Regions from separate parts of the Proteiniborus ethanoligenes genome, predicted to be linked through region 2. Evidence: predicted binding sites of a transcription regulator. Region 2 holds the regulator's gene; each other region holds the start of a gene.
What was found. Region 2 encodes HrcA, which represses chaperone genes, less so after heat shock. Its sites were predicted from a motif close to TGTTAGCACTCNNNNNNNNNGAGTGCTAACA; they were not measured.
Positions count from the first base shown of each region.

Region 1: BLV37_RS12560 (co-chaperone GroES) is a predicted target of HrcA. The motif match lies at 9,165-9,195, and genes of this name have one in related genera.
Region 3: htpG (molecular chaperone HtpG) is a predicted target of HrcA. The motif match lies at 8,495-8,525, and genes of this name have one in related genera.

Region 1 covers NZ_FNQE01000033.1:12,644-22,957, reverse strand. Annotated here, with positions in the region: gene BLV37_RS12610 (Eco57I restriction-modification methylase domain-containing protein) at 1-1,312, opposite strand, end outside; gene BLV37_RS12605 (DNA methyltransferase family protein) at 1,302-1,967, opposite strand; gene BLV37_RS12600 (helix-turn-helix domain-containing protein) at 1,981-2,181, opposite strand; gene BLV37_RS15460 (hypothetical protein) at 2,283-2,417, opposite strand; partial or broken gene guaA (glutamine-hydrolyzing GMP synthase) at 2,690-3,625, opposite strand; gene guaB (IMP dehydrogenase) at 3,665-5,122, opposite strand; purine riboswitch at 5,327-5,428, opposite strand; gene BLV37_RS12585 (hypothetical protein) at 5,678-5,881, shown strand; gene BLV37_RS12580 (spore coat protein) at 5,950-6,198, shown strand; gene BLV37_RS12575 (hypothetical protein) at 6,300-6,593, opposite strand; gene BLV37_RS12570 (asparagine synthase) at 6,721-6,912, opposite strand; gene groL (chaperonin GroEL) at 7,107-8,741, opposite strand; gene BLV37_RS12560 (co-chaperone GroES) at 8,837-9,118, opposite strand; gene BLV37_RS12555 (DUF554 domain-containing protein) at 9,402-10,097, opposite strand; gene BLV37_RS12550 (DNA-3-methyladenine glycosylase family protein) at 10,179-10,314, opposite strand, start outside.
Region 2 covers NZ_FNQE01000024.1:13,571-23,884, forward strand. Annotated here, with positions in the region: gene rpsT (30S ribosomal protein S20) at 1-190, opposite strand, end outside; gene gpr (GPR endopeptidase) at 395-1,369, shown strand; gene spoIIP (stage II sporulation protein P) at 1,476-2,753, shown strand; gene lepB (signal peptidase I) at 2,832-3,383, shown strand; gene BLV37_RS10475 (hypothetical protein) at 3,429-3,767, shown strand; gene lepA (translation elongation factor 4) at 3,849-5,657, shown strand; gene hemW (radical SAM family heme chaperone HemW) at 5,785-6,921, shown strand; gene hrcA (heat-inducible transcriptional repressor HrcA) at 7,075-8,109, shown strand; gene grpE (nucleotide exchange factor GrpE) at 8,194-8,766, shown strand; gene dnaK (molecular chaperone DnaK) at 8,793-10,314, shown strand, end outside.
Region 3 covers NZ_FNQE01000031.1:3,433-13,746, forward strand. Annotated here, with positions in the region: gene BLV37_RS12155 (hypothetical protein) at 1-280, opposite strand, end outside; gene BLV37_RS12160 (bacteriohemerythrin) at 281-682, opposite strand; gene BLV37_RS12165 (hypothetical protein) at 765-1,037, opposite strand; gene BLV37_RS12170 (superoxide dismutase family protein) at 1,225-1,773, shown strand; gene galE (UDP-glucose 4-epimerase GalE) at 1,879-2,868, opposite strand; gene BLV37_RS12180 (glutamine--tRNA ligase/YqeY domain fusion protein) at 3,033-4,685, opposite strand; gene BLV37_RS12185 (AAA family ATPase) at 4,854-5,660, opposite strand; gene rsgA (ribosome small subunit-dependent GTPase A) at 5,841-6,899, opposite strand; gene BLV37_RS12195 (PRK06851 family protein) at 7,253-8,335, opposite strand; gene htpG (molecular chaperone HtpG) at 8,557-10,314, shown strand, end outside.

The DNA of each region.
Region 1 (10,314 bases), on a different contig from region 2:
TAGCCTCTGTTTCATTATTAAAATTACCTACAACAAAATATGAATGTGTACAAACTTCCCCTGGGGATAATACTTTCATTGATGAAGTCATTACCCTAAACTTCCCATCCCTTCCAGGTTCTCCTGCATGTTCGGAGCTTGTTTTGCTAACCATTACCTTATATTTATCAAGGGTATCGAATCCTTTACTAATTTCATCCCTAGAAATATAACTAGTTCCTGCACTTGTATGAAGAATCAAATCTTGATCACTTGAACGAGTAGCTTTTCCTCTATAGTTAGTAGGTAATCCATATGGTGTTAATGAACTTACATATTCAATAATATTTTCCTCATCTAAAGATAGTACTTTATGAATAATATCGACAGATTCATTATATCTCACTAAAACAGGAAATTCATCCAATCTTCTTATTGCGGTACTTTCGTTACTACCATTAATGTTTGTGACTGTACATTCTCCAGAATATTCCCTACTCCAAAGGAAGTAACAAACACCACCACTTATGCTGTTAAATGGGAAACAATCTTTTGCATTTGCGTAATCTACTAAATGACTTATTCTATTATCAGATATCATAGTATCCCGAAAATCATCCAACCCCATTCCCCCTGCAAACCATCGAGAAGGAATAATCATAGAAAGATATCTAGGATTAAGTTTTTTGGCTTGTTCAACAAATAAATGGTAAATTGGCTTTGCTTGTCTACCGTAACCCCCTGTGTCAAGTTGATAAGGTGGATTTCCTATTATTACATCAAATTTCATATTAAATATCTCCTCTGGTTTTTTTCTATGTATAAATTCATATGCGTGAGTTTCTAATTCATCACTTCTCTTATATTCTGATTTAGATGCCCCACAATACTTACATCTATTTCCTTCCCATGTATGTTCAATAATATTATATTTAATATTTCCTACTGGATTGTCAAAGGTACTAAAGGAAAATATACTATTAGGATACTTAGACCCATAAATACTTCTTCTAGAAAGTAAACTAGTAAGTTCTGTGATGGCAATTCCATATAATTGATTATGGAAAATATGATCTAACCTTTCTTGTAAATCTGGTATTTCATCCTTTAATCCATCAATTAAACGTTTGGCAATCTCCCTTAGAAATACTCCTGACTTACAGGCGGGATCCAGAAAAGTAGCCTCTGGATTAGACCATAAATCCCCTGGCAATAAATCTAACATTTGATTTGCAATTTCTGGTGGTGTAAACACCTCATCATTTGAAAGATTAGCAAGGGTTGACAAGACATCTGGATTATACATATTTGAGTACAAATCTTTATTCAGCATATTGTACCCTCCTATAATCCATAAGAGGATATTCTTTTAAGGGTGCTGGAATTAAGGCCTGAATTTCTTCATCATATTCCCATCCCATCATGAATATTGAGATTTGTTCCTGATGCCCTGCTAGTAATTCATCAAATCTATAGTCCCTTCTTTTCATCATATTTCCACTAACCAAAGACCATTCTGAAAATATAATTGGATCACCTTCCAATGTTTCCATTGTTAAGGCATCTCCATGCAAAATATTTCTAGATAATATATATATTACTGCATCACGACAATCATCATTAGCTTCTTCCTTGCATACTTTTGTATATTCTTCATCAAAAATAGAAAACATACGGTCACGACATTCTAAAACATTATCTTCTAAAATATCTACACCATAAATACTAGTAATGGCTACTACGGCATATTTTTCATAATCAGATTTATTCTTTAAATATCTGCTTTTTACTACCTTTAGCTTTCTGTTTAGAATCTCTGCAAGGAAATTTCCTGTTCCACATGCTGGTTCTAAAAAACGGCTATCTATTCTTTCTGTTTCTTGTTTTACTAGGTCTAACATAGCATTAACTTCTCTTTCTGAAGTAAATACCTCTCCATGATCTGCTATTCTTTGTTTTGATTTAACTTGGTTGTTGAGTTTCTCCATAAATCATACCCCTTTATCCTTTATAACTAATAATATCTCCTATATCACATTCTAATTCTTTACATATCCTTCCCAATACATCTAAGCTAACATTTTCATCCTTACCCATACGGGCTAAAGTAGTTGAGGACATACCTGTTCTTTTTCGAAGTTCTTCTTTATTCATTTTCTTGTCAATTAGTAGTTTCCATAATTTGTCATAATTGTATCCCATAGTGGCCTCCATTTTATAAAGGTTTACTTTTTATATTTAAAGATATTATAACATATATTGCCTAAATATGGGCAAAGAAAAAGGCCCTTTCAGTCCCTTTTCTACAAACTATACACTATTATATGCTTTATCTGCTCATCTATTATCACATCTATCTGATTCATTAGCTTTACCCATTCATTGTAATTCTCTGTTTTCATTCCCCCGTTACGTCCTGTGCAATTTGGGATTGACATTTACACTCTCCAGACCTTCATATATCTTGGAGTTTCTAACTGTATATGGACACCCAAATGAATATAATCAAAATAATAATAGTACTATTTTAGTACTTTCAAAAAATAAAAAAGTCTTGGTCCCTCTGTTTCCAAAGGTTCCAAGACTTTTGTTTGCTACTCCACACCGTAGGTTTCGGACTTCTACCTCCTTACAGTCGGTAGAAATCTCGCCAACCCTGACAGGTGTAGTACCTACAGTTCAACTTCACTATCGCTCGTTTCACTGGGTACTACTCCCACTCAATAGTAGCAGGAGGTTTAGTTGTCACATCATATACTACTCTATTAACTCCTTCTACTTCGCTTGTTATCCTTTTTGATACTTTTTCAAGTACTTCATAAGGGATTCTTGCCCAATCAGAGGTCATTCCATCTGTTGAATGTACTGCTCTTAGAGCTATTGTGTGGAAATATGTTCTTTCACCATTTACTACTCCTACGCTTTTTATATTAGGAAGCGCTGCAAAGTATTGCCAGATTTTATTTTCTAGACCTGCAATTTTTATTTCTTCTCTAAATATCCAGTCTGCTTCTCTTACAATTTTAAGCTTTTCTTCAGTTATCTCGCCTAATACTCTTACACCAAGTCCTGGTCCTGGAAATGGCTGTCTGTTAACTACTTCATCTGGTATGCCTAGCTGTCTGCCTACTTCCCTAACTCCATCTTTGTAAAGAGTTTTAAGAGGCTCTACTAGTTCAAAATCAACATCCTCTGGAAGTCCGCCCACATTGTGATGACTTTTTACAATAGCGGCTCCATCAGCACCGCTTTCCACTATATCTGGATATATGGTTCCCTGTACTAAGTAGTCAATATGACCAAGCTTGTTTTTTTCCTCTTCAAATACTCTTATAAACTCTTCTCCTATTATCTTTCTCTTCACTTCAGGGTCAGTTACTCCCTTAAGCTTGCTTAAAAATCTTTCCTGAGCATTTACTCTTATAAGATTCATATGGAATCTATTTCTAAAGACTTCCTCTACTTGATCACCTTCGTTTTTTCTTAGGAGTCCATGATCTACAAATACACAGGTAAGATTGTTCCCAATGGCTCTATGGACTAATACTGCTGCTACAGAGGAATCTACTCCTCCTGATAATGCACATATTGATTTTTTGTCACCTATGACATTTTTTATCTCTTCAATTGACTTTTCTACAAAATTCTCTGGTATGCTACTCATTTATATTCCTCCATTTATTATTTAGTAGGTTTTACTATAGTTTGGAGCTTCTTTTGTAATATAAACATCGTGAGGATGACTTTCTAATAATCCTGCATTAGTTATTTTTATAAATTGACTCTTTTCTTTTAGATCTTCAATAGTTGCAGTGCCACAATAACCCATTCCAGCCTTTAAGCCACCTATCATCTGGTAGACTATGTCACTTAAAGGACCTCTATATGGTACTCTTCCCTCTATTCCTTCTGGAACAAGCTTTTTATTATTCTCTTGGAAATATCTGTCCTTACTTCCAGCCGCCATAGCACCAAGGGAGCCCATGCCTCTATAAACCTTAAATCTTCTTCCTTCGTATAGCTCCATTTCTCCAGGACTTTCCTCTGTTCCTGCAAACATTGAGCCTATCATAACTACATCTGCGCCTGCTGCTATGGCCTTAACTATATCTCCAGAATATTTTATCCCACCATCTCCTATTATAGGTATACCATATTTTTTAGCTGCTTGGGAGCAATCATATATTGCGGTGATTTGAGGTACTCCTACACCTGCTACTACTCTAGTAGTACATATTGAGCCTGGTCCTATGCCAACCTTTACTGCATCTGCTCCGGCTCTTATAAGCTCTTCTGTTGCCTCTGCTGTGGCTACATTCCCTGCTATAAGCTGTAAATCAGGGTATTCCTTCTTTATCCTTTCAACAGCCTCTATAACACCTTTTGAATGGCCATGAGCTGTATCTACAACTATTACATCTACTTTAGCTTTAACAAGGGCTTTTACTCTGTCCATAATGTCTAATGTAACGCCAACTGCTGCCCCAGCTAGCAATCTACCTGTTTTATCCTTTGCCGCATTAGGATATTCTAATGTTTTTTCAATATCCTTTATAGTTATCAAGCCTACTAAGGTTCCATTAGCATCAATCAGGGGAAGTTTTTCTATTTTATATTTCTTCATTTTTTCTTGAGCCTCATCCATAGTTATACCCGGTTCTGCAGTAATTAAATTCTCTTTTGTCATCACATCAAATATTTTCTTAGAAGAATCTGTTTCAAATCTTATATCTCTATTTGTTATTATTCCTACTAGCTTTTTATTTTCATCAATTATAGGAACTCCTGATATTCTATATCTTTCCATTAATTCAAGGGCATCTGACAATATATGATTTGGTGACAAATAGAATGGATCTGTTATTACTCCATGCTCTGATCTTTTTACCTTATCTACCTCCATAGCTTGGTTTTCAATAGACATATTTTTATGGATTATTCCAATACCACCTTCTCTAGCAATTGCTATAGCCATTCTACAATCTGTTACCGTATCCATTCCAGCACTCATAATAGGAATGTTAAGCTTGATTTTTTTTGTAAGATTTGTATTTGTTCTTACATCCTTTGGGAGTATTTCTGATTTTGCTGGTACTAAAAGTACATCGTCAAAGGTTAATCCTTCTTGAATAAATTTTTCCATTTATATAGCCTCCTGTAGTTTAAATTAATAATTAACAATTAAGAATTAGTAGCTACTAGATTCTAGCTGTTAGCTCTTAGTTCTTGGTTCTTAGCTTCTGCTAACAGCTAGGAACTAAGAACTAATAATAAAACAAAAAACACAATTCCTTGAGTGGAATTGTGTATGAAAACAAAATAGCTGCTAGATTTATAACTTCCAGCTATTATATATTATTCCACTCATAGTCGGAAAATTTACGGTAACCCGGTAGAGACTTCCCAGCCATATTCTAGGAGATATATGAGTTTGTTCTGTATATTATTCTTTTAAATTTAACAAAAGATTAATAGATTGTCAAGGAAAATACATATAGTTTTATTATAAACATTTCTTAATATAATATTTAAAGCATTATATATAAATAAGCTATTTAAATCTCTTATTGCTTTTACACTATTTTTCATTTCATCTATTTTATTGTTTAATGTTTCATTTTTTACATGCTATATAAATTGTGAAAACAGGTATAATAATTGTACAATATTTGTTGGTATTTCAATTGGAGGTGGTAGATTGAAAAGCAACCAGAGCTTAAGGAATGTTGATTGCAAAATGCAACATCTAATGGAGGAGCTATTAACTCAAGAATTACTGCTTGCAAAAAAATGCTCCGCATACAGTAATACTATTTTTGATAGCGAGCTTAAAAACATTTGCTATATTGCAGGTAAAAAGCATGAGGATAATTATAATCTTTTATTGTCTTATTTAAGCTAATCTTTTCATTTGACAAAGACTTTAGATATTCCAGTAAGAAAAATCTATTTAAAGGAGAGGAATTATCTATGTATATAGATAAATACCTTACGGAAAAAGATTTATTGACTGATCTTGTTTATTCTCAAAGGCAAATATGGAATACATATGACTGTGCATTAATAGAGTCTTCCTGCCAAGACTTAAAGGAAATTCTTTTAAAATGTCAATTGAATATTCTTCAAAACCAGTCTTCTATTTCAAAGGCCATGGAAATAAGAGGGTGGAGTGCTGTTAATCCAGCTAGTGAAAACAAAATAGAGAGTTTTATTCATTAAGCATAATTCAAAACTAGAATAACATACAAATCTGCCAAGGAAATATGTTTTTCCTTGGCATAATATACGCCTTTATAGTTGCTTACATCTTAATTTCAAGATTACCTTTTAGCCTTTCTTGCTTTTGGATCTGCTATCATTTCATATCCACCCATAGATGTTATACTTACAATTATTGCATTGATAACTGTAAGTACTATTCCCTGGATACCCTGTCCTGACCTTGCGAATACGAAGTTCAATATTAGTGCTATTATAAAGGTATATAGTCTAACATAAGCATCACCAAGCTTATTTTTTACTATGCTCTTAGTAAATTGAACTATTATGCTTACAGCTGCTACTAAGCCAGCAAATGTGGCTAGTGTTGAAATTGATATAAAATCATTATACATTATGGTTCTCCCCCTTTATAGCTTATTAGTTAAATGTAAGCTATATAATTTTCTATATTATCTACTATGCAAAATTTCAAAAAAAGTTACCCATATTAAAAGCAGGGGCATAAAACCCCTGCTAAATCTATCTTCCTTGAAATAAGTCTATACTTCCTAATACAATGTGGGCTAAACCAAATCCTACTAAGCCTGTGGCTATCATAGTACCTACTTCATTTTTTTGTATTCCTCTTCTTCTAATGTCTGGAACCCTAGTTGCTAGAGCTGCTCCAGTAACTGCTGTTCCTAACAACGTTGGTATCAACCCTTCTCGTATCATATAAACCCTCCTCTTATAGTAGATAGATTCTAAGTTATTATTTCTATTTAATACTCCATATATTCAAAAAGGTAATATATAAAAAACAAAAAACTCTGCATAAGTCTAATAAACTTATACAGAGTCTCTAATACTAGCAATGTGTTTGCTGGATGTTAAATCTATTGTTCCTAATAGATTTAGGGTCTTTACTACATCATTCCGCCCATTCCACCCATGCCGCCCATTCCGCCCATGCCTGGAACGTCTTCTTCTGGTAGGTCAGCTACTACTGCTTCTGTGGTTAATACCATAGCAGCTACTGATGCAGCGTTTTGAAGTGCTGATCTAGTTACTTTTGTTGGGTCTACTATACCAGATTCTATCATGTTAACATATTCTTCATTAAGTGCGTCAAAGCCTATACCTTTTTCGCTTGCTTTAACTTTTTCAGCTATTACAGAGCCTTCTAATCCAGCATTTGCAGCTATTTGTCTAACTGGCTCTTCTAAAGCTCTTAGGATTATGCTTACTCCGGTTTTTTCATCTCCGTGGGAAGCTTCTAATAATTCTTCAACTGCTGGTATAACGTTCATTAATGCAACTCCACCACCAGAAACTATACCTTCTTCAACTGCAGCTCTTGTAGCAGCTAATGCATCCTCAATTCTAAGCTTTCTTTCTTTTAACTCTGTTTCTGTTGCTGCTCCAACTTGGATAACTGCAACTCCACCTGATAGCTTAGCAAGTCTTTCTTGAAGTTTTTCTTTGTCAAACTCAGATGTTGATTCTTCTATTTGTGATTTTAATTGTCTAATTCTATCTTTAATATCTGATTGCTCACCAGCACCATTTACTATTGTAGTATTTTCTTTGTCAACCTTTACAGTTTGAGCTCTTCCTAGCATTTCTAATGTAGCTTCTTTTAAATCATATCCTAATTCTTCTGATATTACTTCTCCACCCGTAAGAATAGCAATATCTCTTAGCATATCTTTTCTTCTATCTCCAAATCCAGGTGCTTTAACTCCTACGCAAGTAAATGTTCCTCTTAGCTTGTTAACTACTAATGTTGCTAATGCTTCTCCTTCGATGTCTTCTGCAATAATCATTAATTGCTTTCCTTGTTGTACTATTTGCTCTAATATTGGAAGTATTTCTTGAATATTAGTTATTTTCTTGTCTGTAATTAAAATATATGGATTTTCTAATACAGCTTCCATCTTCTCTGTATCTGTTACCATATATGGTGATAGGTATCCTCTATCAAACTGCATACCTTCAACTACGTCAAGAGTAGTTCCCATGGATCTTGATTCTTCAACTGTTATAACTCCATCCTTACCTACCTTATCCATAGCCTCTGCTATTAATTGTCCTATTTCATCATCACCAGCTGATATAGATGCAACCTGAGCTATAGATTCTTTGCTTTCAACTGGTTTTGAAAGAGTTTTTATTTCATCTACTGCCACATTTACTGCCTTATGTATACCTTTTTTAAGTATCATTGGGTTAGCACCTGCAGCAACGTTCTTTAATCCTTCTCTAATAATTGCTTGAGCTAATATTGTAGCTGTAGTAGTTCCATCTCCTGCTACATCATTAGTTTTTGTAGCTACTTCTTTAACTAATTGTGCTCCCATATTTTCATATTTATCTTCAAGCTCAATTTCACGAGCTATTGTCACACCGTCGTTTGTAATAAGAGGTGAGCCAAATTTTTTATCTAAAACAACATTTCTTCCCTTTGGTCCTAAAGTCACCTTTACTGTATCTGCTAGCTTGTTTATTCCTTTCTCCATAGCACGACGTGCTTCTTCACTAAATCTAATTTCCTTAGCCATTATATTCACACTCCTTTAATTTTGTTGAACTCATAATATTACTTTAGAATTATTCATGTTCGAAACTGTGAAGGTATATTTAATTTAATATTTTCCTATTGAACAACTGCTAATATATCAGCAAGCTTAACTATTGTGTACTCAACTTCATCAACCTTAATTTCAGTTCCTGCATATTTAGAGAATATAACCTTGTCGCCTACTTTAATTTCATCTTTTTTCTTTTCGTCCTCAGTGATTCCAGCTCCTACAGCTACAACCTCTGCTATTTGTGGCTGCTCTTTAGCTGAGCTTGGAAGTACTATACCACTCTTAGTTTTTTCTTCAACTTCTACCTTTTTAATAACTACTCTGTCGCCTAATGGTTTAATATTCATGCTTAACCCTCCCTGTTTATTTTAAAAAATTTTTTCTTTTTAAATTTGTTAGCACTCTCTCGTGCTGAGTGCTAATTCTTACAACATATATGTTACCTAAAGCTTTTTATAGAATCAAATGCTGTTTTCCTGTGTATTTTGTCTTATTATGCCATTGTTATTGTTTATATGGTTTTATCTTGTGTTTTCATTGTTTTTCTCCGTTTGCTTTGTCGTTGTGTGTGCAAAGAATATTACAGTTTTTCTCTTAATTTTTTTGCTATTCTTTATGTCCTTTTATCACCTAAAATAATCTATTAATTACTAGGGTAAAAATGAAATATATAATAGGAATAAATATTGAAGGAAGCATATTACCTATTTTAATTTTTTTAAGTCCTAAAAGGTTAATGCCTATGCCCATAATTAGAATTCCTCCAACAGCAGACATTTCTGTAATTACTCCCTCTGTTAAGAAAATCTTCATTGTGTTAGCAGTTAATGTAATAAGTCCTTGGTATACTAGAACTGATAGGGATGAAAATGCTACTCCAATGCCTAAGGTAGAAGCAAATATAATAGAAGTGACTCCGTCTAAAATAGATTTAATAAAGAGAGTCTGATTATTTCCAGTAAGTCCACTTTCTAATGCTCCTACTATTGCCATAGCTCCAACACAATATATTAGAGATGCTGTAACAAATCCATTTGAAATATTTGATGTTCCTGCACCTACTTTGCTTTCAATAATATTGCCTATATTTTGAAGCTTGTTTTCTATCTTTAGCCATTCTCCTATTATACTTCCCACTACTAAGCTTATGACCACTAATAACATATTCTCTGTTTTTATAGCGCCACTAATACCTATAACTAATACAGAAAGCCCTATGCCGTTCATTATTATATCTTTATAATTCTCTTTAAATCTATCCTTTAAAAATATACCTATAATACTTCCTAGAATTATTGCAAAAGCATTTGCTAAATTTCCTATCACGATTTTTCCCCCTTTTTTCTAACAGTAGTTGAACAATTGTTCAACTATTGTTCAACTATCGTTAAACTATCGTTCTTAATTCTATTTCCCTATCCCCAGCTCTCTGGCATAATAGAAAAGGTATTGCTGGGCATATCCTGCGTATTCTCCGAATTTATCCCTTCCGTATTCTTGTATTTTTTTAAGACTAGTATCCTCTTTCAAGTAGAAGTACTCC
Region 2 (10,314 bases):
TTGCAGAAGCTCTTGAAAGCTTCTTTTCTACTATTTTAAGTAAAGCTTTAGCTGAATCGATGTCTCCGTTTTCTAGGGCCTTGTTGAATTTAGTAATATATGTTTTAATTTCAGACTTTCTAGCCTTATTTAAAGCAGTCTTTACCTTGATAACTTCAATTCTCTTTTTAGCTGATTTAATATTTGCCAACAGGTTCACCCCCTTCAAATACTTTAACAAAAGTAATTTTACCATGAAGAGATATAAATTGCAAGAAAAATATGCTATTTCTTTTATATCCAAGTTTTATTTAAATTATTCATATATACAAAAAGTATAAATATAACTAGCAAGTGCAATTATATTATATATACATTAAAATGCACAGAGATAATAAATTATGGAGGTGTTAAAGTGTTTCAATTAAGAACTGACCTAGCTATTGAAGCAAGAGAGATATTTCAAAGTAAAAATAGAGAAGAACTAAGGGGAGTAGAGGTAGGAGTAGAAAAAAATAAAAACTATGAAATTACTAGAGTTAAAATACTTAATGAATACGGGGAAAAAAAACTTGGAAAGCCTAGAGGTACATATATTACCATTGAAGTACCTTCACTAAAAAAGGCAGACCAAGAGTTAAAGGATGAAATAAGTAAGGTTTTGGCAAAGGAACTCAAGGCTTTGATTAAACCTAGTAAAAGCATGAAATCCTTAGTAGTAGGCTTAGGTAATTGGAATGTAACTCCAGATGCATTAGGTCCAAAGGTTATAGACAAAGTTTATGTGACCAGGCATCTTTTTAAAGCATACAACAAGACAGAGGATGAGACCATGTCAGATGTTTCTGCGATATCACCAGGAGTTATGGGAGTAACAGGAATAGAAACAAGTGAAACAATAAAAGGAATTGTAGAAAAGACTAAGCCTGATATTATAGTAGCAGTTGATGCACTAGCTTCTAGAAAAATGGAAAGGGTTAGTACTACAATTCAAATTACTGATACTGGCATAAGTCCAGGCTCTGGAGTTGGGAATGAAAGAAAAGCATTAAATGAAGAAACCTTAGGTGTTCCTGTAATAGCCATAGGAATACCTACAGTCGTAGATGCAGCTACAATGGTTAATGATACTATGGAATTAATGGTAAGCTCTCTAAAAAAACAAGCAGATAAAGAAACAAGTTTTTACTCTATGCTAGAAGAAATGGAATCTGGAGATAAATATGAATTTATCAAGGAAGTATTAGCTCCATATATGCCTAATGTTGTAGTCACTCCTAAGGAGATAGATGAGCTAATAAGCAATTTATCTTTAATAATAGCCAATGGAATAAACATATCCTTACATCATGGAATTGATTTAAAGGATGTAAATAAATACATAAACTGAAACCCTATGATTGTCATAGGGTTTTCTTGTAAATTACTATAATCATAATACCCTATTGTATGGAATATAATTTGGTATAATATTTTTACTTTAAGGAGCGAGTATTATGATAAAAAACACCAATTTAGATAAAGGAATAGCATATATTTTGATTGCTGTATTATGTTTGACAAATTTATTTCTAGGGGTAAAGGTTATTGGCAAATTCTCTACTATCAAAAAGTTAAAAACAATGCATGAAGAAGATATTCTAGAAGACAAGGTCATTTCGGTATTTAATAATAAAGCTATGAGCCTTGATGTTGAACTGAAGGACAATGTAAATAATGGCATTAGTAAGCAAAATGGAGATAGAGCTATTAATAAGGGAGATAATGATTTCTTCTTAAGACTATTGCTAAATTCAAATGTCTACATGAAGAGAGTATATGACATGCAAAACAGAGAGGATAGCATTTTACTAACTAAAGGGAATATTTTTGAAAGATTATCTGCATTGTTTAAACCAGATTTCTATATAAAGCCACATCTTCCAGCTATGGTAAGTGCTTTTAATAATACATATACTTGGGAAGAAATAAAGGAAGAGGGAGAGCATGATGAATTAGAAGGATATATTATTCTTAGCGACATAATATTTATTGAGGATCCTGAAGAAAAAAATGATTTTGAACAGGAGCTTGAACTTATAGGTAAAAAACATGAGGAAAAAGTCTATGTTGAGCCTCCAAAAACTGTAGCTTTAGACCATGAAAATCCTTATATTCTTTTATATCATACTCATGGAACAGAAGCATATTTGCCTATTACTACAGGAAGATTTCATACTGAAAAAAGAGAGTATAATGTAATAACAATAGGAGAGATTATTGGGAGAAGTCTTGAAGAAAAGGGACATAAGTTAAAGCATATCGATATTTATCATGATATACCATCCTATAATCAATCATACATTAGGTCACTAGCAACAATAAAAGAAGAACTAAATAAAAATGAGAGCATTAAAGTAATATTTGATATCCATAGAGATGGCATAGAAGGCGAATCTGCCAGCACAACAAAAGCACAGGAATCTGCTAGAATTTCGATTAATGACAAAAGTGTGGCTACTTTTTCTCTGGTTATAGGACCAGATAACCCAAACAAAGAGCAGCTTATTAAATTTGCAAATTATATTAGACATATTTCTGAAGGCATGTATCCTGGACTATGTAAGGGTATAATAATGAAGCCAAGTGGTAAGTTTAATCAATATGTAAGTGACTATTATGCATTGATAGAAGTAGGCAGCAATTTAAATACAATAGAAGAAGCAAAAGAATCTGCGAAATATATAGGGGAAATTTTACACAAAGTAATTGAAAGCATAGATGAGGGAGAATAAATTTATTACCCAAACTATTATTTTATATAAATAAATGTTATAATTATTCTTAGCAATTTTGTCTAAGGGGGTAAGGACGTGGAGGAAAAACAAAAGAATAATATTAGGAAAGAAATATTTGAATGGACAAAGAGCATTGCTTTTGCATTAGTAATAGCCATCTTAATCAAAACTTTTTTATTTAATACTACTTATGTTCTAGGATATTCAATGTACCCAACACTACATGAAAGGGACAGGCTATTTACAAATAAAATAGTATATAAAATTAGTGAGCCTAAGCATGGAGATATTGTAGTGCTTAAAGCACCTGATGATCCAAGCAAGGATTATATAAAAAGGGTTATAGGTGCTGCTGGTGATAAAATTGAAATAAGAGATGGAAGAATTTATGTAAATGGAAAGCTTTATGTAGAAGACTATATCTCTGAAGATGCATATACTTACTGTTATGATAATAATTCATGGGAGGTACCAGAAGGATATGTATTCGTACTAGGAGATAATAGGAACAAAGGAGCTAGTAAAGATAGTAGATACTTGGGACCAATTCCAATTAGCTCAATAAAGGGAAAGGCCTCATATAGATATTTTCCATTTGATAGTAGATTTGGCTCATTATATAAATAGGAATAAAAAACCAGATAATTGCCAATAATATTTTTGGTGATGGTTTTGGAAAGTAGACTAGAGAAATATAAAAATATTAAGCTGGAAAAAAGGCAAAGAAGAATTAAGAAAGTTATTATTATCCTTTCTATTATAATCCTTATTTATGGGATGAATATAGTAGACAGAGCTGTTAGAGATATGATGTGTATCTATGACAGACAGCTTTATTTCTTTAATCATGATAATGACTTTTACAGACTTCATTTGTTTGGGCAAGATTATTTAGTTGAAAAAAAACAAATAAATGATAAAATATATAAAACAAAAGGTATCATAGAAGATTTTACTAAGCTAGTCAATGATTATTCGGACAAGGTATTAAAAATAATAAGGACCAGGTAATATTTCTGGTCTTTTATCATTTTACAACTTATGCTATAATTGAAAAGGGTATTTTTCCTGTAAATGAGGAGGATAGATATAATGGAAGATAGGCAAAAGAGGATTAGAAATTTTTCAATAATTGCCCATATAGATCATGGCAAATCCACACTAGCAGATAGACTAATAGAAAAAACGGGTTTACTTACTTTAAGAGAGATGCAGGATCAACTTCTTGATAATATGGATCTGGAGAGGGAAAGAGGAATCACAATTAAGCTACAAACAATAAGACTTGTATATAAGGCAAAAGATGGAGAGGAATATATTTTAAATCTAATAGATACTCCTGGACATGTGGATTTTAACTACGAAGTGTCAAGGAGCTTAGCTGCATGTGAAGGTGCAATACTTATAGTAGATGCAGCGCAAGGTATTGAAGCACAGACATTAGCTAATGTGTATTTAGCTTTAGATCAAAATCTAGAAATAGTTCCAGTCATAAATAAAATAGACCTACCTGGTGCAAGACCTGATGAAATTAAAAAGGAAATAGAGGATGTAATAGGGCTTGACTGTGAAGATGCACCACTTATATCCGCAAAGGAAGGAATAAATATCGAAGATGTTTTAGAAAGTGTAGTGAACAAAGTTCCAGCACCAGAAGGAGATAAAGATGCTCCATTAAAGGCTCTTATTTTTGACTCCTATTATGATAGCTATAAGGGAGTTATAGCTATGACAAGGGTAAAGGACGGAGTTATAAAGCCAGGCATGGAAATAAAAATGATGGCAACAAATAAAAAATTTGAAGTAACTGAAGTAGGAATATTTGCGCCAAAACAAACTGTTGTAAAAGAACTAGTGGCTGGCGATGTTGGCTATGTAGCAGCTAGTATAAAAAATGTTAAGGATGCAAGGGTAGGAGATACTATTACAGAGGCTTCAAGGCCTACAGATAAGCCTCTACCTGGTTATAAAAAAGTTACTTCTATGGTTTATTGTGGTGTGTATCCAGCAGAGGGTGAAGACTATAACAGCGTTAGAGATGCCTTAGAAAAGCTTCAAGTTAATGACGCCGCATTAGTATTTGAGCCTGAAACATCTGTTGCATTAGGCTTTGGCTTTAGATGTGGCTTTTTGGGACTGCTTCATATGGAAATAATGCAGGAAAGACTAGAGAGAGAATTTGATTTAAATATAGTAACAACAGCACCTAGTGTTATATATAAGGTTAAGAAAAAAAGCGGAGAAATGCTTGAGCTACAAAATCCTACAAATCTTCCAGAGGAAACAGAGATAGAATATATGGAAGAACCTATTGTAGATGTTACAATTATGACTCCAACTGATTATGTAGGCTCAATTATGGAACTATGTCAGAATAGAAGAGGAATCTTTAAAAACATGGAATATTTAGAGCAAACAAGGGTAGTAATGCACTATGAATTACCTCTTAATGAAGTTATATATGACTTTTTTGATGCTTTAAAATCAAAAACAAGAGGATATGCTTCTCTTGATTATGAGCTTAAAGGTTATAAAAAGTCAGAATTAGTAAAACTGGATATCTTAATTAATGGAGAGCTAGTAGATGCTTTTTCTATTATTGCTCATAAAGATAAAGCATATGAAAGAGGAAGAATGATTTCTGAAAAGCTTAAAGATGTTATACCTAGACACCAGTTTGCAGTGCCTATTCAGGCTGCTATAGGCTCTAAAATTATAGCCAGAGAAACTGTAAGAGCACTGAGAAAAGATGTACTAGCAAAATGCTATGGTGGCGATATATCTAGAAAGAAAAAGCTTTTAGAGAAACAAAAAGAGGGAAAGAAACGAATGAGGCAAATTGGTAGTGTAGAGGTACCACAAGAAGCGTTTCTAGCAGTTTTAAAATATGATGAAAAATAATATATAAACAGTAGGGATACTTGCTCATGGCAAATGCCAGGGCGGATTCTATTGTTTTACTTTTGTGCTTAGATTAAGCTAAGGAAGTTTTTCCTTGGCTTTAAATATTTTATAAGGAGTGTTTTCTATGGGTGATATTGGAATTTATGTTCATATTCCATTTTGTCAAAGCAAATGTTATTACTGCGACTTTTGTTCATATCCTAGTATTCTGGATAACTCTGAAAAATATATTAGTTACTTAAAAAGAGAGATAGACATATATGAAGAAAGATTAAAGGATTATAGCATAAGCACAATATTCCTTGGCGGAGGTACACCTACAGCAATAAATGGAGAGTATATTTATGAAATAATGGGATATATTCACAAAAAATTAAACACTAATAGAATAAAAGAGGTTTCAATCGAGTCAAATCCTAAGACTTTAGATGACGAAAAGTTAAATATATATAAAAATGCAGGTATAAATAGAATAAGTCTTGGTGTTCAATCTATGAATGATACTATGTTAAATAAGATTGGCAGAATTCACACAGCAGAAGATTTTATTAATACGTATAGACTTATTAGAAAACACGGCTTTGACAATGTAAACTTTGATATTATGTTCAACTTGCCAGGACAAACAATACATGATTCTATTAAAACCTTAGGTATAATTACAGAGTTAGAACCAGAGCATATATCATACTATAGTCTAAAAATTGAAGAAGATACTCCATTTTATCATATGTATATGAATAAGCAAATTGTATTGCCGGATGAAGATACCGAGAGGGAAATGTACCATAAGGGAATAGAGCTTTTAGAAAAGAAGGACTACATCCATTATGAAATATCTAATTTTGCCAAAAAAGGATATGAAAGCAGACATAATTTAATTTATTGGAGAGCTGAACCATATATAGGCTTAGGCTTATCTGCACATTCGTATTTTGAAAAATTTAGATATGGAAACACAGAAGACCTAAATATTTATTTTGAACAATTATCTAATGGTCAATTACCCATAGAAGAAAAAGAATTTATTGACGATAATATGGAAGTGGCAGAATACATTATTTTAGGACTTAGATTAATGCAGGGAGTCAATATTGAAGATTTTAGAAAAAGATTCTGTATAGATATTTTAGATAAATATGGAGAAATTATTGATAAATTTATCAAGAAAGGCTTACTAGAGAAAAAGGATAATAATATAAAATTGACGAAAAAGGGTCTAGATTTATGCAACTTAGTATTCATGGAAATACTTCCATAGAATAGAGACATAAAAAATTAGCAAAAGGTATTGACAAATTAATGTAATAATGATATTTTAAAAACATAGTTATTAGCACTCAACGACATAGAGTGCTAATAACTTGACAGGTATTTGTTATACCTATTAAATAAATTAGGATGTGATTAGTGTATGATGCTTGATGAAAGAAAAATTAAAATTTTGCAGGCAATTATACAAAGCTATATAACTAATGCTGAGCCAATTGGCTCTAGAACCATATCAAAAAAATTTGACCTAGGTGTTAGTTCTGCTACTATTAGAAATGAAATGTCCGACTTAGAGGAGCTTGGATATTTAGTTCAGCCGCATACTTCAGCAGGCAGGATACCTTCTGACAAAGGATATAGACTATATGTAAATCGATTGCTAGAGTCAAATGATTTGGGCTTCATATTGAGACATGATCTAAAGAATAGATTAATAAATGAAATTGGTGAGATTGATCAGCTCATATATAATGCTGCAAGGATATTATCAAAGGTAACAAACTATACTTCTCTAGCTATAGCACCACAAATAAAAAAGAGTCAGCTTAAACATATTCAATTAATACCAATAGACGATTCTAAGATATTAGTAGTAATTGTAACTGATTCTGGAATAGTAAAAAACACTGTACTTAGAACCGAGCATAGTATTTCATCTGATCATTTGAATATTATTAATAACTTCTTAAATATTAAATTAAAAGGCTTAAATATTGGAGAAATTGGGGCAGAGGTTTTAGACCAGCTAATTAAGGAAATTTATGATTATAAAAATTCCATATTAGACATTCTACCTACTATAGTCTATGCCTTAGATGATATAGAGGGAATAGAGGTTTTTGCAGATGGTGTAAATAAAATATTTAATTTTCCAGAATATAATGATGTAGAAAAAGCTAGAGATTTTATATCGTTTATTGAAAACAAACCATTTATTATAGATATGATGTTAAGCGGGGAACATAATGATATTGAAATAAGCATAGGAAATGAGAATGCTTATGATGAAATAAAAAATTGTAGTGTTATTACTGCAACTTATAGTGTTAATGGAAAGACCATAGGTAAGATTGGAGTAATCGGGCCTACCCGTATGGATTATTCCAACGTAATAAGCGTTGTTAGATCCTTATCATTAGATTTAAATGAAATAATTAAGAATTATTTTATAAAATAAGGTGTAAGACTTTTAGTCTTGCACCAAATATAATAAATGGAGTAAATAAAATGGGACCAATATTATCGAATGGAGGACTTATGAATGGTTAAGAAATCAAATGAAGATATTAAGGAGCAAAATTTAGAAAATGAAAGCGTAGACAGTAATCTAGAGGCCAATGCTGAAGAAATGAATGAAGATAAAGAAATAAGTTTAGATGAGCTAATGGACAAATACAATAAAAAAACAAATGAATGGGAAGAACTTTCAAATAGGTACATTAGACTTCAAGCAGATTTTAATAATTTCAAAAAGAGAACTGAAAAAGAAAGAGAAAGTACATATCAATTTGCTACACAAGATATTATGACTTCCTTACTTCCTGTTCTGGATAATTTTGATAGGGCTCTTGGAGTAGATATAGAAGAAACTAATGTGAAGAACCTGTATAAAGGTGTAGAAATGGTTCATAATCAGCTTTTAGAAGTACTTCAATCTAAAGGCTTAGAAGAAATAAGCTCATTAAATGAACAATTTGATCCAAACTTTCATCATGCAGTAGTCCAAGAGGAAAGCGAAAATCATGATGAAAATACTATAATAGAAGTTTTTCAAAAAGGCTACAAAGTAAAAGATAAGGTTATTAGACCTAGTATGGTTAAGGTTTCAAAATAAATTAGTCTATATAAGGAGGAATAAACATGTCAAAAATAATTGGAATTGACTTAGGAACAACAAACTCTTGCGTTGCTGTAATGGAAGGCGGCGAGCCAGTTGTAATACCTAATGCAGAGGGCAATAGAACTACACCTTCTGTAGTTGCATTTACAAAAGATGGAGAAAGACTTGTTGGGGAAACAGCAAAAAGACAGGCTGTTACAAATCCTGATAGAACAATTGCTTCAATAAAAAGATATATGGGTAAGGATCATAATACATTGATTGATGGGGTACAGCATACTCCACAAGATATATCGGCTATGGTACTTCAAAAACTTAAAACTGATGCAGAAAATTATTTAGGAGAAACAGTTACAGATGCTGTAATAACAGTTCCAGCATACTTTACAGATAGTCAAAGACAAGCAACAAAAGATGCAGGAAGAATAGCAGGATTAAATGTTAGGCGAATAATCAATGAGCCTACTGCTGCATCTTTAGCATATGGGTTAGACAAAGATGAAGAACACCATAAAATAATGGTATTTGATTTAGGTGGGGGTACTTTTGACGTATCTATACTTGAGCTTGGAGATGGAGTATTTGAGGTTATCGCAACTAATGGAGATAATCATCTTGGTGGAGATGACTTTGACCAAGTAATTATTGATTATATGGCAGAGCAATTTAAAAAAGAAAATGGTGTAGATTTAAGAAATGACAAAATGTCTCTTCAAAGACTAAAAGAAGCTGCAGAAAAAGCAAAAAAAGAGCTTTCAACTGTTATGACTACAAGTATTAATCTACCATTTATCACTGCCACTCAAGCAGGACCATTACATTTAACTATGGATTTAACAAGAGCTAAGTTCGATGAGCTTACTGCACATCTTGTAGAAAGATCTATGGAACCAGTAAGAAAGGCCATTCGTGACTCTGGTTTATCTCCTGCAGAAATAGATAGAGTTATTCTTGTTGGTGGTTCTACAAGAATTCCTGCAGTACAGCAAGCAGTAAAAAATCTTACAGGAAAAGAACCTCATAAAGGAGTTAATCCAGACGAGGTAGTTGCATTAGGAGCAGCTATTCAAGCGGGTGTTCTTAGTGGTGAAGTTAAAGATTTATTACTACTTGACGTAACACCATTATCACTTGGTATTGAAACATTAGGTGGAGTATTTACAAAATTAATAGAGAGAAATACAACTATACCAACAAAGAAAAGTCAAATATTCTCTACAGCTGCTGATAGTCAAACTGCAGTTGATATACATGTGCTTCAAGGAGAAAGAGAAATGGCTAGTGGCAACATTACACTAGGTAGATTCCAATTAACAGGAATTCCACCAGCACCAAGAGGAATACCTCAAATTGAAGTTACATTTGATATAGATGCTAATGGTATAGTAAATGTGTCTGCTAAAGATTTAGGCACTGGAAAAGAGCAAAAAATCACTATTACAGCTTCAACAAACTTATCAGAAGAAGAAATTCAAAAAAAAGTTAAAGAAGCTGAACAATTTGCAGAAGAGGATAGAAAAAACAAAGAAAATATAGAAGCAA
Region 3 (10,314 bases), on a different contig from region 2:
TTATCACAGATGAATATATATCTATGCTTCTTAACAAATGAACTGTACATATTGTATTATTAGCTGACTTGCTAAATCTCATAACTAGATTTTTTATCATTGAGCATTGGATTCTATTTCCCATATAATCAGGCATATTACTAAACTGTAAGTCTAAGGTTCTACCTTCTAAAGGTACTATAATATCAATGTCTACATCATCTTCTCTTAATATTCTTACTTCAAAGTCGCTTATAATATTAATACCATATTGTTTTAAATTTACAGATATATCCCTCATCTATTTAATAATATCCTTATATTGAAAATCTGCCCCTAGTATATGACTAGATATCCAATTTACAATAAAGTCTAAAATATCTAAAATAACTTTTTTCTGCTTTGAATCTATGTCTTGAGTGTCAATTTCGACTAGCTTTTTTACAAACATTTCGTGTTGCTGTTTGTGCTCTTCAAGTTTATTGTAGTTATATTTTTCCATTAATTCTTCTTCATATCCAAAATGGTATTCGGTATATTCTTTTAAATGGCCTAATAATGCTATTATCTCATCATAATGGTCTTGTCCATCCTTTAATGTTGCAAGATTATATATTTCCCCTCCTATCTCAAATAATCTTTTATGTTGTTTGTCAATTTCCTCTATTCCTGTACTAAACCTATCCTTCCAATTAAATATCATTATTTTTCCTCCTTTGAGAATTATTATTAATTATATCATATTTTTTTGAAAATCTAAAACACTAAGAATTTCTGTATGTATTTTAATTTTTCATAATTTTCTTAGATGCAATACTTCCTATTATGAATAAGCCTGCATTAAAAACCACTATTAAATAATCAAATACATTTTGGTTTGGTATTCTTCCTATTAATCTGTTTACAGAAAGGAAAAGCATTGTAAGAAAAACTGTGTTTGTAATATTGGCGATCTTCCATTCTAGCTTAGAACTTGTATCTATTATAGTTATTATCAAGTCTAAAATCAGAAAGAAACACAGTACTATTGTAGCATAATAAATCATTTCTACCATCATGCACAAGCACTCCTTAGGCAATTTAAATATATTAAAAATTTAATCTTTTTTCATATTATTTAAGTTAGTTTATTCAACACTAAAATTGTTTTTCCTCTAATTAACATAAAAAGTTATTAAAGAACATCTAAGTTATTAAAAACATAAATATATAATAGACAACTAAATAATGAAAGGATGAAATAGTATGATACTTTTTAATGGTAATATGTATTGTCCATATACAAATCCCTATATAAGCTATAATAATTTTTTTGAGTACGGAGAAGAAATAAATGCTATTGCATATATTCATGGTGGGCCTTTAGCGCCAAATCTAAAAGGAGTTGTTTATTTTAAAGGAGTAGATAAAGGCACAGACGTTAAAGTAAGAGTTTCTAATCTTCCTAACTATGAGCCTGCTAGAAATGGTAATCCTCCTATTGGTCCACACGGCTTTCATATTCATGAAAATGGTCTATGTGAAATAGGTGATCCAAACGACCCATTCAAATCAGCGGGTGGACATTGGAACCCAGATAATCAACCCCATGGTAATCATGCAGGTGATTTCCCTGTACTATTCTCAAACAATGGTTATGCAGAAATGAGTTTTTTTACTAATAGATTTAAACCAAAAGATGTCATTGGTAAGTCTATAATAATACACCAAAGTCCAGATGATTACCGTTCGCAGCCTGCTGGTGATGCAGGTAAGAGACTCGCTTGTGGAGTAATACAACCTAAATATTATTAAAACATTATTTTCTTAGAAAAACACAATAGAAGCATTCCCTTAGGATTTTAGATAGGGATAATTTCTATTGTGTTTGATTTTTTTAATATCTCTGCCGCATATTATTTACTTCTTAAACCCGTCTACATTATTTTTATGGAATTTCCAAGCTGAGGATATTATATCTCTAATATCTGTATATTGTGGTTCCCAGCCAAGAATTTCTTTTGCCTTCTGTGAAGAAGAAACTAGAATCGCAGGATCCCCATGTCTTCTAGCTGTAAACTCTTTATTAATAGAAAATCCTGTAACATATTCAGCTGCTTCGATAATCTCTTTTACTGAAAATCCTAGACCATTCCCTAAATTGAAAATATTGCTTTCATTATCTTTTCTTAAATACTCAAGTGCTAATATATGCCCATTTATTAAATCTTTTACATGTATATAATCTCTAATACAGGTCCCATCCCTTGTGGGATAATCATCCCCGTAGATAAATATTTTTTCCCTTTTATTTAAAGGGACCTGAAGTATTAAAGGGATTAGGTGGGTTTCAGGATTATGATCTTCTCCAATAAGACCTCTAGGATGAGCTCCTGCTACATTAAAATATCTTAGTGCAACATATTTTATTCCATAAGCTATATCTGCCCATTTCATCATTTTTTCCATAGCTAGTTTAGTTTCGCCATATGGGTTCGTGGGCTCAGTAGTATCTGATTCTTTTATAGGAAAAGTTTTAGTTTCTCCATAAACAGCAGCAGAAGAAGAAAACACTATCTTTTTAGTATTATTTATAGCCATAGCCTTTAGCAATATTTCGGTTCCATGGACATTGTTGTTATAATACTTTAGTGGATCTATCATACTCTCGCCAACTAAAGAATTAGCCGCAAAATGTATTACTGCTTCAATCTCATGTTTTGAAAATACAGTATTTAAAAAGTTAATTTCTTTAATATCCCCTTGATAAAATATAGCTTCTTTATGTATAGCATTAATATGTCCTGTCTGAAGGTTGTCAACAACTATAACCTTTTCTCCATTTTCTATTAAATCATATACGCAATGAGAGCCTATATAACCCGCTCCACCACAAACAAGTATAGCCATATTAACTAGCCTCCTTAAATGGATTTTCTCTTGAAATCTTTTGTGTATATTATACCATTAAAGTTTTTTATTGTTTACATATTATATTCTATCCGCAAAAAATGACCAATTATAATTGGTCATTTTACGAGGTAAGTTTTTTATAAATAACTATTTTAAATGAGCTATATTTTAAATGAGCTTTTCAAGGATACTATTCTATTAAATACCAATCTATCTTTAGTAGTATATTTAGTGTCTACATTAAAATATCCATGTCTAAAAAACTGAAATTTATCCTGTGGCATGGCTTCTTTCATGTTTGGCTCCACGTATCCTTGTAATATCTCTAGAGAATTTGGATTCACATTATCCAAAAATGTATCCCCTTCTTCCTCTTCATCATCAAGAATTAGAGGCTCATAAAGTCTTATTTCAGCTGGCATTGCATTGCTTGCTTCCACCCAGTGAATTGTCCCCTTAACTTTTCTTCCTGTGAAACCTGTTCCACTCTTAGTTTCAGGGTCATAAGTACATCTTAATTCAACTACATTTCCTTGATCATCTTTTATTACCTCATTGCATTTTATAAAATATGCATTCTTTAATCTAACTTCATTCCCTGGAAAAAGTCTAAAGTATTTTTTAGGAGGTTCTTCCATGAAGTCATCACTTTCTATATATATTTCTCTAGAGAATGGAATCTTTCTTTCGCCTAATTCTGGGTTTTCAGAATTATTCTCTGCATCTAGCCACTCAACTTGCCCCTCTAGATAATTTGTAATAACTACCTTCAAAGGTCTAATAACAGCCATTACTCTGGGTACCTTAAGCTTTAAATCTTCTCTTACAAAATGCTCTAGCATTTGCTCATCTACAACACTATTATTTTTTGCAACTCCAATGGCTCTACAAAAGCTCTTAATAGCATCTGGAGTATATCCTTTTCTTCTAAGTCCAGATATTGTAGGCATTCTTGGATCATCCCAGCCATCTACAATGTTTTCATCTACAAACTTTTTTAGCTTTCTTTTACTCATTACTGTATTGGTCAAGTTTAATCTTGCAAACTCTATCTGCTGTGGTTGATGCTCCATTTCACATTCTCTTACAAACCAATCATATAATGGTCTTTGATCTTCAAATTCTAATGTGCATATAGAATGTGTAATACCCTCTATTGCATCCTCCAAAGGGTGAGCAAATGAATACATAGGGTATATGCACCATTTGTCTCCTGTGTTATGGTGTGATGTGTGGGATATTCTATAGATAACTGGATCCCTCATATTTACATTAGGAGATGTCATATCTATTTTGGCTCTTAATACCTTTTCACCGTCTTTAAATTCACCTTTTCTCATTCTTTCAAAAAGATCTAAGTTTTCTTCAATAGTTCTATTTCTATATGGGCTTTCTTTTCCTGGCTCTGTAAGGGTCCCTCTGTATTGTCTTATTTCATCTACAGATAAATCACATACATAAGCCTTCTCCTTTTTTATCAATAGCACAGCTCTATTATACATTTCTTCAAAATAATCAGATGCAAAATATAGAGCTTCCCATTGAAAGCCAAGCCACTTTACATCCTCTTTTATAGATTCTACATATTCTACCTCTTCCTTTGTTGGATTTGTATCATCAAAGCGAAGATGTGTTCTACCATTAAATTCGTCAGCTAATTCAAAATTTAAAGTAATAGACTTAGCATGCCCAATATGTAAATATCCATTAGGCTCAGGAGGAAACCTTGTAATTATTTCTTTATGCTTTCCAGACTCTAGGTCAGCTATTACAATATTTCTAATAAAATTTGATGATATTGGTTTATCATTCATCGTAGCACAACCTTTCTTTTCCTTTGCGTTTTATTATTAACTTATAATATAACATAGTTATAGAACTTTTTCCATTTTAATTGTTTTTTATTTTATGATATATTATTTTAACCCTTTTATTAGTATTATGCAATATTATATGATTTTGATATATGTTAATATTTTTATCTAAAGATGTCTTATAAAACCCTGTGGATTATTAAGAAATGACCTGAAAAATTTAACTGATTCTATTTCATTATAGACTGTTTTTTTTATGGGTAAACTATTTAGGTCATATATAGAAGCATCTGGATGTGCCATGATTATTGGAGAATGAGTAGCTATAATGAACTGAGAATTTTGCTTAATCATTTCTTTAATCATAGCCATAAAAGCAAATTGATTCATCGGAGATAAAGGTGTTTCAGGCTCGTCTAATATATATAGTCCATTAGGAATAAATCTGGAGCTAAAAAACTCTAAAAAACTCTCTCCATGTGATTTAGATTCCAAACCTCCATTATACATATTGTCCATTTCATTTAAGGAACGTGCATAAGGCATTCTGGCAAGACTATGCGCGTGTAGAGTTCTTCCTGTATATCTGTTATCAATCTCTTGTAACTCCTGTTCCATATCCATTCTAATCTCATGTAATTTTCTCATATAATTAATAAAATCTTCAGCTCTTAAAAAGAACCCTTTATTTGTTTTTACACTCCAGGATAAATTTAGATATTTAGAAAGCTTTCTTGCATATTCAAATTCTCTATCTGTGTTAATATCTGTATCTCCTATTGCAATTGAGCCTATAGCACAAGCAATAGCCTCTAACAAAGTAGATTTTCCAGTCCCGTTCTCTCCTACAAGTATGGTTATAGGTGAGTCAAAGGTTATTTTTTCAAAAGAGCTTATTAATGGGATACTAAATGGATAGCCATGGTATGACTGGTGCTTTTTATTTAAATAGCTTACTTCCTTTAGATGAAACATGTTTATTCATCCTTTCCTTATGTCCGGACTTTGTAGATATATATTCTCTCAAATACTGATATTATCAAATTCATATGTTTATGTAAAGAAAAACTACTTCTCTTTTTAAAAAAGAAGTAGCTTTTCAAAAAAACATTTTACTATATTCCGAAGGTTTTAGATTCTAAATATTGTATTATTTTATCTTAAACTTTTAGATAATTTCTTTACATAGTTTTTATACTCCATTGCTGCTTTTCTGTTAAGTTTTCTTTCTGTATATTCAGCTTCTTTTTTTAGTTTCATATAACTTTCGTATCTTTCTTTACTCAATATACCATTATTAATTGCATTAATTACAGCACATTTTGGTTCTGTTGTATGAGTACAGTCTGAAAACTTGCATTGTAAGGAAAGTTCCTCAATATCTTCAAATGCAGTTTCTATACTGTCACTAACATCTAGTACATGTAACTCTCTCATCCCAGGAGTATCTATTACAACTCCTCCATTTGGAAGTAGCATAAGTTCTCTGTTAGTAGTAGTATGTTTTCCTTTTTCTCCTATGTTGCTTACTTCTTTGGTTACCTGTCTATTTTCACCTAAAAGCTCATTGATAATAGTAGATTTTCCTACACCTGATGATCCTAAAAAAGCAAGGGTTATACCTTTATTAATATATTCATTAATATGAGTAATTCCTAATTTATGAATACAACTTATAAAATGAACATCTATTCCAAATGAAATTTCTCTTACCTGTTTAAGCTTTTCCTCAATATCATCACATAAATCAGCTTTTGTAAGAAGAATTACTGGTTTAGAACCACTGTCCCATGCCATTGTAATATATCTTTCTAATCTTCTTAGATTAAAATTATTATTAAGTGACATACATAAAAATGCTATATCAACATTAGTAGCTATAATCTGTTCTTCAAATGTTCTTCCTGCAATTTTTCTCGAAAATTTACTTTTTCTACTTAATATTTCATGGATAATAGTTCTATCGTCATTTTCTTTTATTTTATCCAGTATAACCCAATCTCCTACTGCTGGATAATCCTGTCTACCTGATGCAGAGTTAATCATTTTCCCTGATACTGATGCTAATATATTTCCTTGTTCACTATATACTTTATATAGATTTTTATATTCTACTGCAATTCTTCCAACACTATAAAAGTTTCTATATTGTTCAAACTCTTTTTCTAATCTTTCATTCCATCCCAAGTCATATAAATTATATTTATTTGTCAATTATAAGCCCTCCTGTTATTTTAGGGCATAAGAATACCCTAGTAAGTAATAATTCAGATTACTCCTAGGGTTTAATTACAAATTAATCAATAGCTAATTACAGATTAACTTATTTCTAGGAGTAGTCATTATGAAACAATTAATTTTGTTTAAATATACACTATCCATATTATTTTTCATAAAACATCACTCCTTTCATTGTACTTAAGATAATAATAGCAAATTATAAGTTTTTTGTAAACAGTATTTATTATAGTTCTTTATTCAATGATACAATCTTTGGTTATTTATTAATATTAAACCAGAATTTCTTGCATTAATGAATAAGAGCCAAGTTTTTAATCTTGACTCTATTATGATTGTTCATATTTTAATATTATTTGAATCAATTTATCTCTTACTTTTTCAATTTCGTTATAGTTCATATTAGGAATATACTGTGCTTCCATCATATCATGATTTTTCTTAGCACCTGCTAATTTATTAATGGCTATTGATATTAATTTCTCATAATTTTTTTTATTTTCCTTTATATCTTCTTCATAGTTATTTGATATTTCTTTGTTCATATAATTCTTAAAATCTATTGTCTTATAATTATTATCTTTAGCCCAATCCATTATAGATAATGCTATACTTAAATCCTTAATTATTATAGTTTCTATTTTTTCAGGTATTAATGGTGTGTGAAATATCTCTACATCTAAACCTCTTTGAATTGCTTCCTTATATATATTTTTCATCAATGTTGTTTTTCCTGTTCCTAGCTCCCCTTTTATGTAATAGGTTTTTTCTACATCTCTTAGCAATGTATCTGTATGATCTACCCATCCACTTGGTGTAAATGCGCTACCAAACAAATGTCTTTCTTTCCCTATTTTCTCTACTACCTTTAAATTTCCCAATATTTCCTTTACTAAATCGTGGATTAGTATATTAACCTTACTAAAATTCATTACTTCTTCCATCTTCCAAATAGTATCTTCTTGAATAAGCCTTGCTGCTTCAAAATATTTATATGCACTTTTATAAAACTTACTGTTTCTATCTATTACTTTTATTATTTCTTCTTTATTATTTTCTAAACCTTTAGAGTCCCAGTATTCACCTAGATTTACTATCATATCTACAGCACCTGGATACTTAGGGTCTATAACATGTGGTGCAGTGCCATCTAATACTGCAACCTTTAACTTAGGTATCATAACACAGTCGATAGAATCTTTATCCGAAGAACAATGATGGTACTCTACATCATATCCTTTCTCAAGCATATACTTTCCAATATTTCGCATCATTGAAGATTTTCCTGTTCCTGGTCCTCCTTTTAATATTATTATTTTATTTGCATCTTTTCTATTTATTATATTGTCATAGTATGAAAAAAATCCTTTTGATGTATTGCCACCTGGAAACATCCTTCTAATCTTTGCCATAATAAAGCCTCCTAAAAAGATTTTATATAATAACTTATTCTCTTAGATTTATTATGTGCATATAAGGAAAATACTTTCCTTTAGAAAAAATTCAATTAGTTTAAAATACAACACTATTACAAGTTAGCATTGACAAATGTAATAATTTTGATAAATTATAATTAGCACTCTATTATGAAGAGTGCTAATTACATAAAAATTTTACGAAGGGAGAAGATTTTATGGTAAAAAAAGAGTTTAAAGCAGAATCAAAGAGATTGCTTGATCTTATGATTAACTCCATTTACACTCATAAGGAAATTTTCTTAAGAGAGCTTATTTCCAATGCTAGTGATGCAATCGATAAAATGTATTATAGAGCCTTAACAGATAAGAGCTTAACCTTTAACAAAGATGATTATTATATTAAGATTGTAGCCGATAAAAATAATAGAACTTTGAGTATATTAGACACTGGTATTGGAATGACAAAAGAAGAGTTAGAAGAAAATCTTGGGACAATAGCACAAAGTGGTTCCTTTGCATTTAAAAAAGAAAATGAATTAAGAGACGGATATGATATTATAGGACAGTTTGGTGTAGGTTTTTACTCTGCTTTTATGGTGGCTGATTCTGTTACTGTTATAAGTAAAGCCTTAGGAAGTCAAGAAAGCTATAAATGGGAATCAACAGGTGCTGATGGATATACTATTGAGCCCTGTACGAAAGAAAATGTTGGTACAGAAATTATCTTAAAATTAAAAGAAAATACAGATGACGAAAAATATGATGAATTTTTAGAAGAATACAGATTAAGAGCTATTATAAAAAAATACTCTGATTTTATAAGATATCCTATAAAAATGGATACTAGCACAATGGCTCTTAAAGAAGGTACAGAGGATGAGTATGAAGAAGTAATTGAAGAAAAGATAATCAATAGTATGGTTCCAATATGGCGTAAAAACAAAAATGAGCTAACTAAGGAAGATTATGAAAATTTTTATTCAGAAAAACACTATGGCTTTGATGAACCACTAAAATATATTCATATAAGTGCTGATGGTGCAGTAAGATATAATGCTATTTTATTTATTCCTGAAAAGATGCCTTTTGACTTTTATACTAATGAATATGAAAAGGGATTAGAGTTATACTCTAGTGGGGTTCTAATAATGAATAAATGTCCAGACCTAATTCCAGATTATTTTAGCTTTGTTAAAGGAATGGTTGACTCAGAGGATTTATCTCTAAATATATCAAGAGAAATGCTTCAGCATGATAGACAATTAAAGGTAATTGCTAAAAGAATTAAAGAAAGAGTTAAGAGCGAATTGCAGCTAATGCTTAAAAATGAAAGAGATAAATATGAGGAATTCTTCAAAACCTTTGGGAAACAGCTTAAATATGGAGTCTATAGTGATTTTGGTCAAAACAAAGAAACACTTCAAGATTTATTAATATTCTACTCTTCTACAGAAAAGAAAATGGTTACTTTAGAAGAATATATAGAAAGAATGAAAGAGGATCAAAAATATATTTATTATGCTTCAGGGGATTCTATTGACAAAATTGATAAAATGCCTCAAACCGATATCCTATCAGAAAAAGGCTATGAAATATTGTATTTTACTGACGATATTGATGAATTTGCTATTCGTATGCTAATGAATTACAAAGATAAGGAATTTAAATCTGTTTCAAGTGGGGATTTAGGTATAGAAGATAACGCTAAAGAAGAACAAACATCTGAAACTGAAGTAAATAAAGAAATATTTGATTTTATGAAAGAAGCTTTATCAGATAAGATAATAGATGTCAGAGCATCAAAAAGACTAAAAAACCATCCTGTATGTCTTGCAACTGATGGAGAACTAACTATAGAAATGGAAAAAATATTAAGCACTATGCCTAACAATCCAAATATTAAGGCTGAGAAGATTTTAGAAATCAATACTAATCATCATGTGTTTAAAGCCTTAGAAGATGCCTATAAACAT